DNA from 2 places in the Sphaerimonospora mesophila genome. Region 2 is predicted to be linked to the other one. Evidence: riboswitches for the same ligand, from Rfam matches in the RefSeq annotation. Region 2 holds a riboswitch; the other holds the start of a gene.
The links. A riboswitch is a leader RNA that binds a small molecule or an ion and turns the genes downstream of it on or off. The one in region 2 is predicted to bind cyclic di-AMP.
Positions count from the first base shown of each region.

Region 1: it holds a riboswitch for cyclic di-AMP, as region 2 does, so the genes downstream of both, AP234_RS23365 (C40 family peptidase) here and AP234_RS26365 (NlpC/P60 family protein) in region 2, are expected to answer to the same signal.

Region 1 is NZ_BCBX01000041.1:163,660-168,698, reverse strand. It holds gene AP234_RS23375 (glycosyltransferase family 4 protein) at 1-336, opposite strand, end outside; gene AP234_RS23370 (peptidase MA family metallohydrolase) at 619-1,464, opposite strand; gene AP234_RS23365 (C40 family peptidase) at 1,506-2,087, opposite strand; cyclic di-AMP (ydaO/yuaA leader) riboswitch at 2,155-2,341, opposite strand; gene AP234_RS23360 (NlpC/P60 family protein) at 2,543-3,502, opposite strand; gene AP234_RS23355 (NYN domain-containing protein) at 3,625-4,941, opposite strand.
Region 2 is NZ_BCBX01000045.1:85,585-90,623, forward strand. It holds gene AP234_RS26355 (RDD family protein) at 1-650, opposite strand, end outside; gene AP234_RS26360 (amino-acid N-acetyltransferase) at 781-1,332, opposite strand; cyclic di-AMP (ydaO/yuaA leader) riboswitch at 1,648-1,824, shown strand; gene AP234_RS26365 (NlpC/P60 family protein) at 1,981-2,925, shown strand; gene AP234_RS26370 (patatin-like phospholipase family protein) at 3,166-4,203, shown strand; gene AP234_RS26375 (LuxR family transcriptional regulator) at 4,245-4,493, opposite strand; gene AP234_RS26380 (type III pantothenate kinase) at 4,615-5,039, opposite strand, start outside.

The DNA of each region.
Region 1 (5,039 bases), on a different contig from region 2:
GTGCGTCAGCATGACCACGCGGGCGGCCCCGGCGGCGCGCAGCGCGGGGGCGAGCAGGCCGAGCGGCGCGGCCGCCCCGAACACCACGGTCGCGCCGTCCTCCACCAGGCCGGCCGCCCTGGCCGCGACGGTCCTCGTGGGCAGCATGAGCGTCGACGGGTGCCGGACCACCTCGTACGGCTGCCGCGCGTCGAATCTCTCGCTGCCCTTCCATCGGGGCGCGTACACGACGACCGAGTCCGGCGGGAGACGGCAGGCGAGCCCGTGCACGAACGCCTGGATGCCGCCTGGCCTGGGCGGGAAGTCGTTGGTGACGATCAGCGTTCTCGCGCCCATCCCTGCCCACACCCCTCACCATGGACATCCCCCGCCACCCGCCCTCCACCGTGATCTTGCGAATGCTCGCACGGATGGCCGCCCACCTGGCACGCGACCTTCCGTGATCTTGCAGAAATATTCGTCGATCCACAGTGACCTGCTGAAACACCATTCGTGATCTTGCACTCGGCGGTGGAGTGCAAGGTCACGAAGAGCATTGTCGCAGGCAGCGGCGTATGATCGGGAGTTTCTGCAAGATCAGCGAGGACGAACGGGCAGGCAGGCGGCCATGGGTGCGAGCTATCGCAAGATCACGGTGGGGAGGTAGGCGAGCCACGAGCGGGTGAGCTCCGCTGTCGAGATGCCGAGCGTGGCGCGCAGCACCCCGTCGATGCCTTCACCGCCGTCCCGGCCGGTGCGCATCGCGGCGCGGTAGAGGGCCACGAGCCGCCGCTCGCCGAACCGCTCGGCGATGTACCGGCAGGCCAGCCAGGCCTCCTCGTACGCCTGCGCCCGCCGGGGCGAGCCCGCCGCGAAGTCCGCACGATCGGGCAGCGCACGCGGCGGCGCCCCGGCCCGCAGGTCCGCCGCCAGTTCAGCGGCGACCGCGCCGGCCGTGAGGCCGCTGTCGAGGTAGCCCACGTAGTCGGCGAACCCCTCGACCAGCCAGGCGGGCAGGTGCCCCGTCGCCGCCGCGTCCGTGGCGACGTGGGTGAGCTCGTGCGTGATGACGACCCGGCGGCCGGCCGCCGACAGGCGGGCGAAGCCGGACGGTTCGACGATCACGCGGTCCACCCCCGCGAGCGCGGCGAGTCCGGTCACGCGCGCGGGCGCGGCCAGTGCGGCCGCCTGCTCCGTCGTGGCCGGCACCAGGATCACCGCGTCGACCGGCCGCCCCCAGACCCGGGCGACCGTACGGCTCCCCCGGTCGGCCGGCGCGGCGAGTTCGGCGACGAGTCCACGTGGCCGGCCGACGACCAGCACGTGCTCGCCCCTGGCCCACGACGCACCGGCCCAGATGTCCGGATGCTCGGCGGTGATCGCCCGCGCCGACGGCAGCAGGCGATCACCCGGCCCGGACCCGGCCGGCAGGACCAGCAGCCCGATCAGGACCAGCGCCCCGATCAAGACACGGATCAGCGGCATGCCGAGCATCGTACGGGGGCCGCGCGGCGGCAGCGGTGACGTCAGACCCCGGGTCGTACGGCTCCCACGAAGGTGCGCTTGCGGTAGGCGTCGAGCTTGTCGATCCTCACCCGGGTGCCGCTGTGCGGCGCGTGGACGATCCTGCCGCGCCCGATGTACATGCCCACGTGACCGCCGCCGCTGGTGAAGACGAGGTCACCGGCCTTGAGGTTCCGCCAGGCGACCTTCTTGCGCACCGCGCCGAGCATCGACCACGTGGTGCGCGGGAGGCGTACTCCCGCCTTGCGCCAGGCGAACTGGACGAGGCCGGAGCAGTCGAACGCTCGCGGTCCGGTGGCGCCCCAGCGGTAGGGGGCGCCGATATGCCTTTTGGCGACCTTGACGGCCTGCTTGGCCTTGGCCTGCTGACGCTCGGCCCGGCTCGGCTTCGCCTCCTTCTTCTCCGTGCTCGTCTTATCCGTGCTCGTCTTCTCCGTGCTCGTCTTATCCGACGTCTTCTTCGCCGCGGGGTCGTCGGCCGAGGCGGCCCGTCCGACCGCCGGGTTCGCCTTGGTGACGGTCACGGTCACCGAGTCGTCCGCCGACGCCGGTGCGGCGATGGCCCCGAGGGAGGACGTCAGCACGACGCCACCGAGGACGAGACGGGCACGATGGGACAGATTCGCGGGGGTGGTAGACAGGATCTCTCCTAGGGTCTTCCGCTCGCGCCTACCGGGTTAGCTGACGGGTTCGGGCGGGGAAGTCGCCCTACGGCACCCGGGTGGCAGCGTTTTGGAACGCTCCCGGCGCGCCGATTCACCCCTGACCCCTGAATGCGAGGGTCGTTGGTTCCCCGGCTCCGTGCCTCCTGACTGCACGGACTCGGCAGATCACCGATTGGATGCGGGACGAGACCGGTGGTCCGGTGCTCGCCGCAGGCCCAGAAGCTATCCGGACGCGCCACCGAACGGCAAAGGCCACCCCAAGGAGAAGGAGATCGTTTAAGCTCCGGGTAAGGTAAAAACCGCAGGATACCCGGACGAAATTCACCTAAATATGATGCTGCTCACATTTAGCACAAAGAGATCAAAAAGCGACCTCAGGGGCGTACCGCACCAATCGGGCGATATTGGGCAAGTGGGGTGACTTTCACCACATCTCCCGTCTGGGGAGCGTGGACCACCTTGCCGGCCCCGTCATAGATCCCGACGTGTCCGTAGCCCGAGTGCCAGAGCAGGTCACCGGCCTGCAACTCGTTCAGGGACACCCGCCGGCCGGCGCCCCACGCCCACTGCTCATAGCTCGTCCGGGGCAGCCGCACCCCGGCCGCCGCCCAGGCCGCCTGAACGAGCCCTGAGCAGTCCCAGCCGCTCGGTCCCGTCCCGCCGTACCGGTAGGGCTTGCCGATCTGCTTGTAGGCGAACTGCAGCGCGGTGAGCGCGTTGCCCGACGCCGGCCCGGTGTAGACGGCTCCCGCGCTGTTCGGGTTGCCGGGGTTGAACGCACCGAGTTCGCGCAGCAGTGCCATCTGCCGCTTGACGAGCTTTTCGACCTCATCCTTCTCCTTGGCGAGGTCGCCCTTGACCTTCACGGCGGAGTCGTAGGCCGACTTCTTCCTGTCCCGTCGCTGCTTGAGCCCCGAGATGGCGCCCTCGTACGCCTCGAGCTTGCGGGCGCGCTCCTGGGAGAGCTGGTCGAGTGCGGCCATGCCGCTGAGGGCCGCCTCCGGGTCGGTGCCGTAGAGGACGCCGTTCCACGCCAGGTCGCCGAACTGGTAGTCGTTCACCGCGATGGAGACGACCCCCTCGCGCAGCTCCTCGACCCGCTTGGCGTGCTTGCGATAGTCGTCGTTGACCGCGTCGTACTGCTTCTTGGCCTTCTTCCACTTCTCGTTGGCCGCGTTGTAACGGTCTACGAGCTTGTCGGCCTGCTCGTTCAGCTGCTTCAACTTCGCTTTGGCCTGAGCCACGGTCGGTCTCGGATCCGCCTGCGCGTCCATGTTCGGCAGCAGCAAAAGCACGGCGGCCATGCCGGCGGCCACCGGTAAGCGCCCTCGCACCAAGGCCCCCTCGAGATCGTCCCAAGCCTGGCGCGACTCTACTCATGCGATCTTCAAGCTTCAACCTGGCCGGCCTCGAGCACGGCCCGGCCCCGGCTGTCCGGGCAGCCCCTCCCGCCTCTTCAGCCCCGGCCGAGGCGGCGGAGCAGCAGCAGCGCGGGCACCGGCCTGGCCCCCATCCTGCGCACGGAGTCGGCCACCTCCCGGTCCGACGAGACCACCGCCATCGACCGGCCCTTCGGCTCGGCGCGCACCAGCTGCCTGATCAGGTCGTCGGCGATCTCCCCCGGCGCGCTGAACCTCACCCGCACCCCGCGCGGCGCAGAGACGTGGACCGGACCGTCCAGCTCGGCGCCGTCGAAGACGCAGGTCACCTCCACACGGGACTGTACGGCCAGGCCGCCGAGTCCGGTGAGGAGCCGGGTCCGCTGGTCGGCCAGCGTGAGCGACGGATAGCCCGTCTTGGTCACGTTGTATCCGTCGACGATCAGATGCAGGTGGGGGATCGCGAGAAGCTGGTCCAGCAGCTGGGGGTCGTCGTCGGCGAGCGCCCTGGCGGGGACCGCGGTCACACCCGGCGAATCCGGGGCCACCGCCGCCACGGAGTCGGCCGGCCTGCTGATGGTCGTGGGCAGGGCGAGCTCCTTGCGCAACCCCGCCACCGTCCCCTGAAGCGCGTCGAGGAGCACCCGGATGCGGACGTCCTCCACACTGCGGCCCTCCCTGGCCGCGCGTCGGGAGGCCTCCCGCTGCCGCTCGGCGTCCGCCAGACGCTCCTTGAGCCTGCGCATCTCGGTCTCGCTGGTGCCGCTCACCTCGGCGGCCCTGGCCCTGGCCTCGGCCGCCTCCGCCGCGGACTCGGCCGCCCTCGCCTCCGCCGCCCTGAGCCGCTCCCTCGCGTCGTGCAGCTTGCGCCGCAGATCGGCGTTCTCCGCGCGCAACGTCTTGAGCTGCTCGCGGACCCGCTCGACCTCCTCCTTGGCGGCGGCACGCTGCGCGGCCAGCTGCTCGCGCAGCCGGGTCTCGGCCTGCTCGCGCTGGTTGCCGAGCGAGGCCGCCCGCTCGAGCTCCGCCCGCGCCTGTTCCACCAGGTCCGGCCAGCCCGGCGGACGGGTCAGATACGCCGCCGCCGCCACCAGCACCGGATCGGCCGCCGGAGGCACGGTGCCCTCGGCGAGGCCCGCCACCAGCTCGGGCCAGGCCGTCTCGACCGCCTCGGCCACCAGCTCGCGGAACTCCTTGTCGGACTCCAACTGGGCGGCGATCGGCGCGGCGCCGAGGCGGGCACGCTTACGCGGCTCGAACCTCGCGATGCCGCGCAGCGGCGATGGTACGGCGGCCGCCGGCATCGTGCCCAGCACCTGCGCCGCGACCTCCACGACGTGTAACCGGACCCGCTCTGGCAACGGACGAGACAGGCCTTCCCCGGCTGAACTCATCTCGTCGCTCCTCATCGTGTCCTTTTTCCAAGGGTACGGCTGCCACGCCGGTGGCCGTTCCGCGGTCAGTGAGACGGGAGAGACGAATGTCGGTCCGG
Region 2 (5,039 bases):
CCGTAGCCCTGCTGGCCGTACCCCTGCTGCTGGCCGTAGGCGGGCTGCTGCTGGGCCTGGCCGTACTGGTCGTGGCCGTACTGCTCCTGACCGTACTGCTGCTGGCCGTACTGCTGCTGTCCGTATTGGGGCTGCGCGTACCCCGGCTGCTGGCCGCCGTAGTCCGGCTGCTGACCGTAGCCGGGCTGCTGTTGACCGTATCCCTGCTGGCCGTATCCCTGTTGCCCGTACTGCTGCTGGCCATGGCCGGGCTGTTGACCGTAGCCGGGCTGCTGGCCGCCGTAACCCGACTGCTGACCGTACGACTGCGGCCCGGTCTGCTGGCCGTACTGCTGCTGGGCCTGACCGTACTGCTCCTGGCCGTACTGCTGCTGACCGTACGACTGCGGGCCGGTCTGCTGGCCGTAGCCCTGCTGCTGACCGTATCCCGGCTGTTGGCCGTAGCCCTGCTGGCCGTACTGCTGCTGCTCGTACTGCTGTCCGTGCCCGGGGGTCTGCGGCGAGCCCTGCTGCTGGGGCGGGTTCAGATAGTTGACGACAGTAGCCTCAGGGTCGAACGCCTGCCTGTCCGCGCCGGCACCGCGGCCGGAAGGCGGCGCTGGCGTACCATCCGAATCGCCCTGCGGATACGGTGGCTGTCCGGTGCTCACCGTGTCACCTCGTTTCAGATACGCATGCGCCCGCGGTTCAGGCTCCATGCTGATATCGCCCAAAGTAGCGACCGGCGTATCAACAGTCACCTTTGCATTTGGTTTCCCATATAGTCAAGCAGCGCAAGGATCACCCACGGTAGAGGTGCAGCAACATACGGGTGTTGCCGAGTGTGTTGGGCTTCACATGCTCAAGATCCAGAAACTCGGCGACGCCTTCGTCGTAAGAAGCCAGGAGTTCGGCGTAGACCTCGGGTGACACCGGCGTGCCCTGGATGGGCATGAAGCCGTACCGGCTGAAGAACTCGACTTCGAACGTGAGACAGAAGACGCGCCGCACTCCCAGCTCACGCGCCGTCTCTATGAGCGCGGAAACGATCCGATGGCCGACGCCCCGGCCACGGACCTCGGGGTCGACGGCGACCGTGCGGATCTCCGCCAGGTCCTCCCAGAGCACGTGCAGTGCACCGCAGCCGATGACCCGCCCAGCGCTCTCCGCCACCCAGAACTCCTGGATGTCCTCATAGAGCGTGACCGTGCTCTTCTCCAGCAGGCGGGGCCCGACTCCGGAGTACGCGTCGACGAGGCGGCGGATCACCCGTACGTCGGGCGTCCTGGCACGACGTACGACAAGGGCCGGTGGACCGGACTCGGCTGGCGTCTCCTCGGCGACCTGCTCCATGAACGGTCAGCGTAGCCCTGCGACCGAAGCGACCGGATTAACGGTCACACCATAACGGGGAGGGCGCGGACCAGAGTAACGCACAGTCGCGGCGAAAGTACCGTGAGTGGGAGTAGTGATTAACGTCACCTTGCCCAATTTTTAGCTAATTGAGACACCGGGCCGACGGACCTTCATGATCTTACGGGGAAAGTAAAGGCAGGTTGATGAGGGTACGCGCACGCCGAGACCGTGACCCGAACGTGATCGTTCAGTTGTGAAATCTAGATGGGATCGGGAGTTCCGGTTGAGCAGGAACTCGGCGTGCACTAATGTCCAGCGACGATGCCGAGTCTTCAACGCACCAGGTGTGGAGGGGAACCGGGGACCCAACTGTACGGATCGCGGTCCGGCTCGATGCCGGACCCCGTCGATAACGGGGTGAATCCGAAAGGTAGGGCTACTCCGGCCCGAACCCGTCAGCTAACCCGGTAGGCGTCCAGTAGTGCCGTACGGACACCGCGCGGCCGGCGAACGGCCGTAACAGGCGGTCCTCCGATGGCACAGCCGAGGAGAGGAGCTTGGTAACGCATGCGTGGAGGACGGCCCGCAGGCAGGCACGCCCGAGCCCGAAAGGCCGGGTCCAGGAGCATCCGCCGGTTAGCCCTCGTGGGCGTCGCACTCACCGTGATCACCTTTGGTGCCCCCACGGTGGCCGCCACCGCCGAACCCAAGCCGGATCTGAAGAAGCTCGCGGCGGAGGTCGAACGCCTCCACGAGGAGATTGAGAGCCTCGCCGAGCAGTACAACGGTGAGCGCGTACGGCTCAAGGCCGCCCAGCGCTCCGCCGCCATCGCCAAGAAGAACCTCGCCAAGAGCGAGGCGGAACTGGCCGACCGCCGCCAGAAGGCGAGCGCGCTCGCGCAGAACTCCTATATGAACGGCGGCATCGGCCCGCTGCTCCCGATGGTCGGCGCCACCGACCCCGAGACCTACCTCGACCAGGCCTCGACCACCTATGCGCTGCAGATGCAGCAGGGTCAGGAGGTCACCGAGGTCACCAACGTCATGAAGGCCGCCGAGCGGGCCAAGGCCAGCGCCGCCGCCCGCCAGGCCGAGGTGAAGAAGTTGCTGTCCAGCCTCGAAACCCGCAAGGAAAAGATCAGGGGCCTGATCAGAAAGACCGAGAGCAGCCTCTACAGCAGGGTCGCCGGAAGCATCGGCGGCCGGGCGACCCGGATCTCGTTCCCCATCGTCGGCAACGGCAAGGCGGCCGAGGCCGCACGCTGGGCGCTGACCCAGCAGTTGAAGCCCTATGTCTGGGGCGCGGAAGGGCCCTCGTCCTACGACTGCTCCGGCCTGGTCATGGCGGCCTACCAGCGGGTCGGGATCAGCCTGCCGCACTACACCGGTGACCAGTGGACGGCGGGCGCGCACATCAACCGCGAAGACATGCGTCCGGGCGACCTCGTGTTCTTCTACAACGACCTGCATCACGTCGGCATCTACATCGGCGGCGGCTACATGGTCCACGCGCCGCGCACCGGGGACGTCGTACGCGTCGCCAAGATCGCCGGTCGGCCGTTCGCGGGAGCCGTACGGATCGCGGACTGAGCATCTCCGGCTGAGCATCGCGGACTGAGCATCGCGGACTGAGCATCGCGGACTGAGCATCGCGGACTGAGCATCGGGACGGCTCCCCCGGCCGAGGCGGACACGCACCGGGAACACCCGGCCCGTACGTCGAAGCGTCGTTCGCCGATTCGGTGCGACGTCGCCGGGAACCGACTATGAAGACCGGGGCGCGCTCAGCGCGTCCCGGCCGACCGTTGCGCTCTCGTGAGAGGAGCCGCGATGACGAGGGCCTTCGCGCTGTGGGGCGGTGGGAGCCTGGGGGCCGTCCAGGTGGGCATGCTCCGCGCACTGACGGCGCACGGGGTGCGCGCCGACATGGTGGTGGGCGCCTCGGTGGGCGCGCTCAACGGCGCCTACTACGCGGCCCACCCCGATGCCGAGGGCGTCGAGGAGCTCGCCCGCCTGTGGCTCACGGTGAGCAGCCACGACGTGTATCCGCTCAGCAGGCAGGAGGCGCTGCGCAGCCTGGCGGACAACCTTCCCTTCCATCCGCTGCGTGGCGCGCTGCGGGCGATCGGCACGCTGAACTACACCTTCCCGTTCAACCCCGTGACCGTCCTCGGCACGGCACTCGGCACCCGCAACCACCTTTTCGACAACAACGCGCTGCGCCGGTTCCTGGAACGCTTCATCTCGTTCGAGTACCTGGAGGACACCCGGCTCCCGCTGTTGGTGCTGACGACCGACGTCCTCAGCGGGCGGGCCGCCGTGCTGTCGCACGGACCCGTGCTTCCCGCGCTGCTGGCCAGCACCGCCATTCCCGCGCTCTATCCCAATGTGCGGATCGGCGACCGCATTCTGATGGACGGCGGCGTGGCCGACCAGACCGTCCTGGATCTGGCCGTCAACGCGGGCGCCGACGAGGTGTACCTGTTCGCGCCCGGCTTCTCCTGCCATCTGCCCGCGCCGCCGTCCACCGCCATCGCGATGGCCCTGCACGGCTACAACCTGCTGAGCGAGCAGCGCATCAGCGCCTCCATCAGGCACAACCGGCGTCGTACGACGATGCACGTGCTCCCGCCGCTGTGCCCGGTCGAGGTGCTGCCGATAGATTTCCGCCAGACGGCCGACCTGATCGAGCGCGCCACCCAGGCGACCCTGCACTGGCTCCACAGCCATGAACCGAAACCGGGCGTCGCACGATATCTGTCCGATCCCGTGGCCGACGAGGAGCATCCGCTCCATGTGGAGCCGGCCGCGCCCGTTCCCTCGACCGGCGGGCGCACCCGCCGCCGACCGATCGGATCAACCGATTAGACCAACCGCTTGGAGAGCGGTCCGAGGCATACGCCGGGAGATCAGATCAGGCGGCGGCGGGCCGCCCAGGCGACCGCCTCGATCGCCGTCTCCACGCCGATCCTGTCGCAGATGCCGCGCAGGCGCCGCCGTACGGTCCGACCGCTCACGTCCAGACGGCGGCCCACCCGATCGGCGCTGACGCCCTTGGCGAGCTCGGCGAGAAGCAGCAGATCGTCGTCGGTGAGACCGGCACGGTCCAGGTCCGAGGCGAGATTGTCACCTCGGGAGACGACGTCGGGAAACCCCATCGCCTGCCCCTCCCTACGATGACGAATGGCCGACCCACCCTCCACGGGTAGGTAAACACCTCCCACGAAACTCGTCAAGTGTCGAAGCGCACGCCCGCCCTTCGCCGCGCTTCTCCGGGTTTCACGAGGTGTTACGGGCATAGACCAGGCGGAGTCCGATCAGTGTGAGCCAGGGTTCGTGTACGTCGATCGTGCGGGCCTCGTCGACGACCAGCGGGGCGCCGGTGCCGGTGGCCACCACCGTGACGTCGTCGGGGTCGGCGGCGAGCTCCGCCGTCATCCGGTCCACGATGCCGTCGACCAGCCCGGCGAAACCGTAGATTATGCCGGACTGCACCGCCTCCACCGCGTTCTTGGCGATCACTGACCGCGGCCGGATCAGCTCGACCTTGTGAAGTTGCGCCCCGGCCTCGGCGAGCGCGTCCACCGAGATCTCCAGGCCGGGGGCGGTGACGGCGCCGATGTACTCGCCCCGCCCCGACACCGCGTCGAACGACGTCGCCGTGCCGAAGTCCACGATCACGCACGGCCCGCCGTACAGGGTGG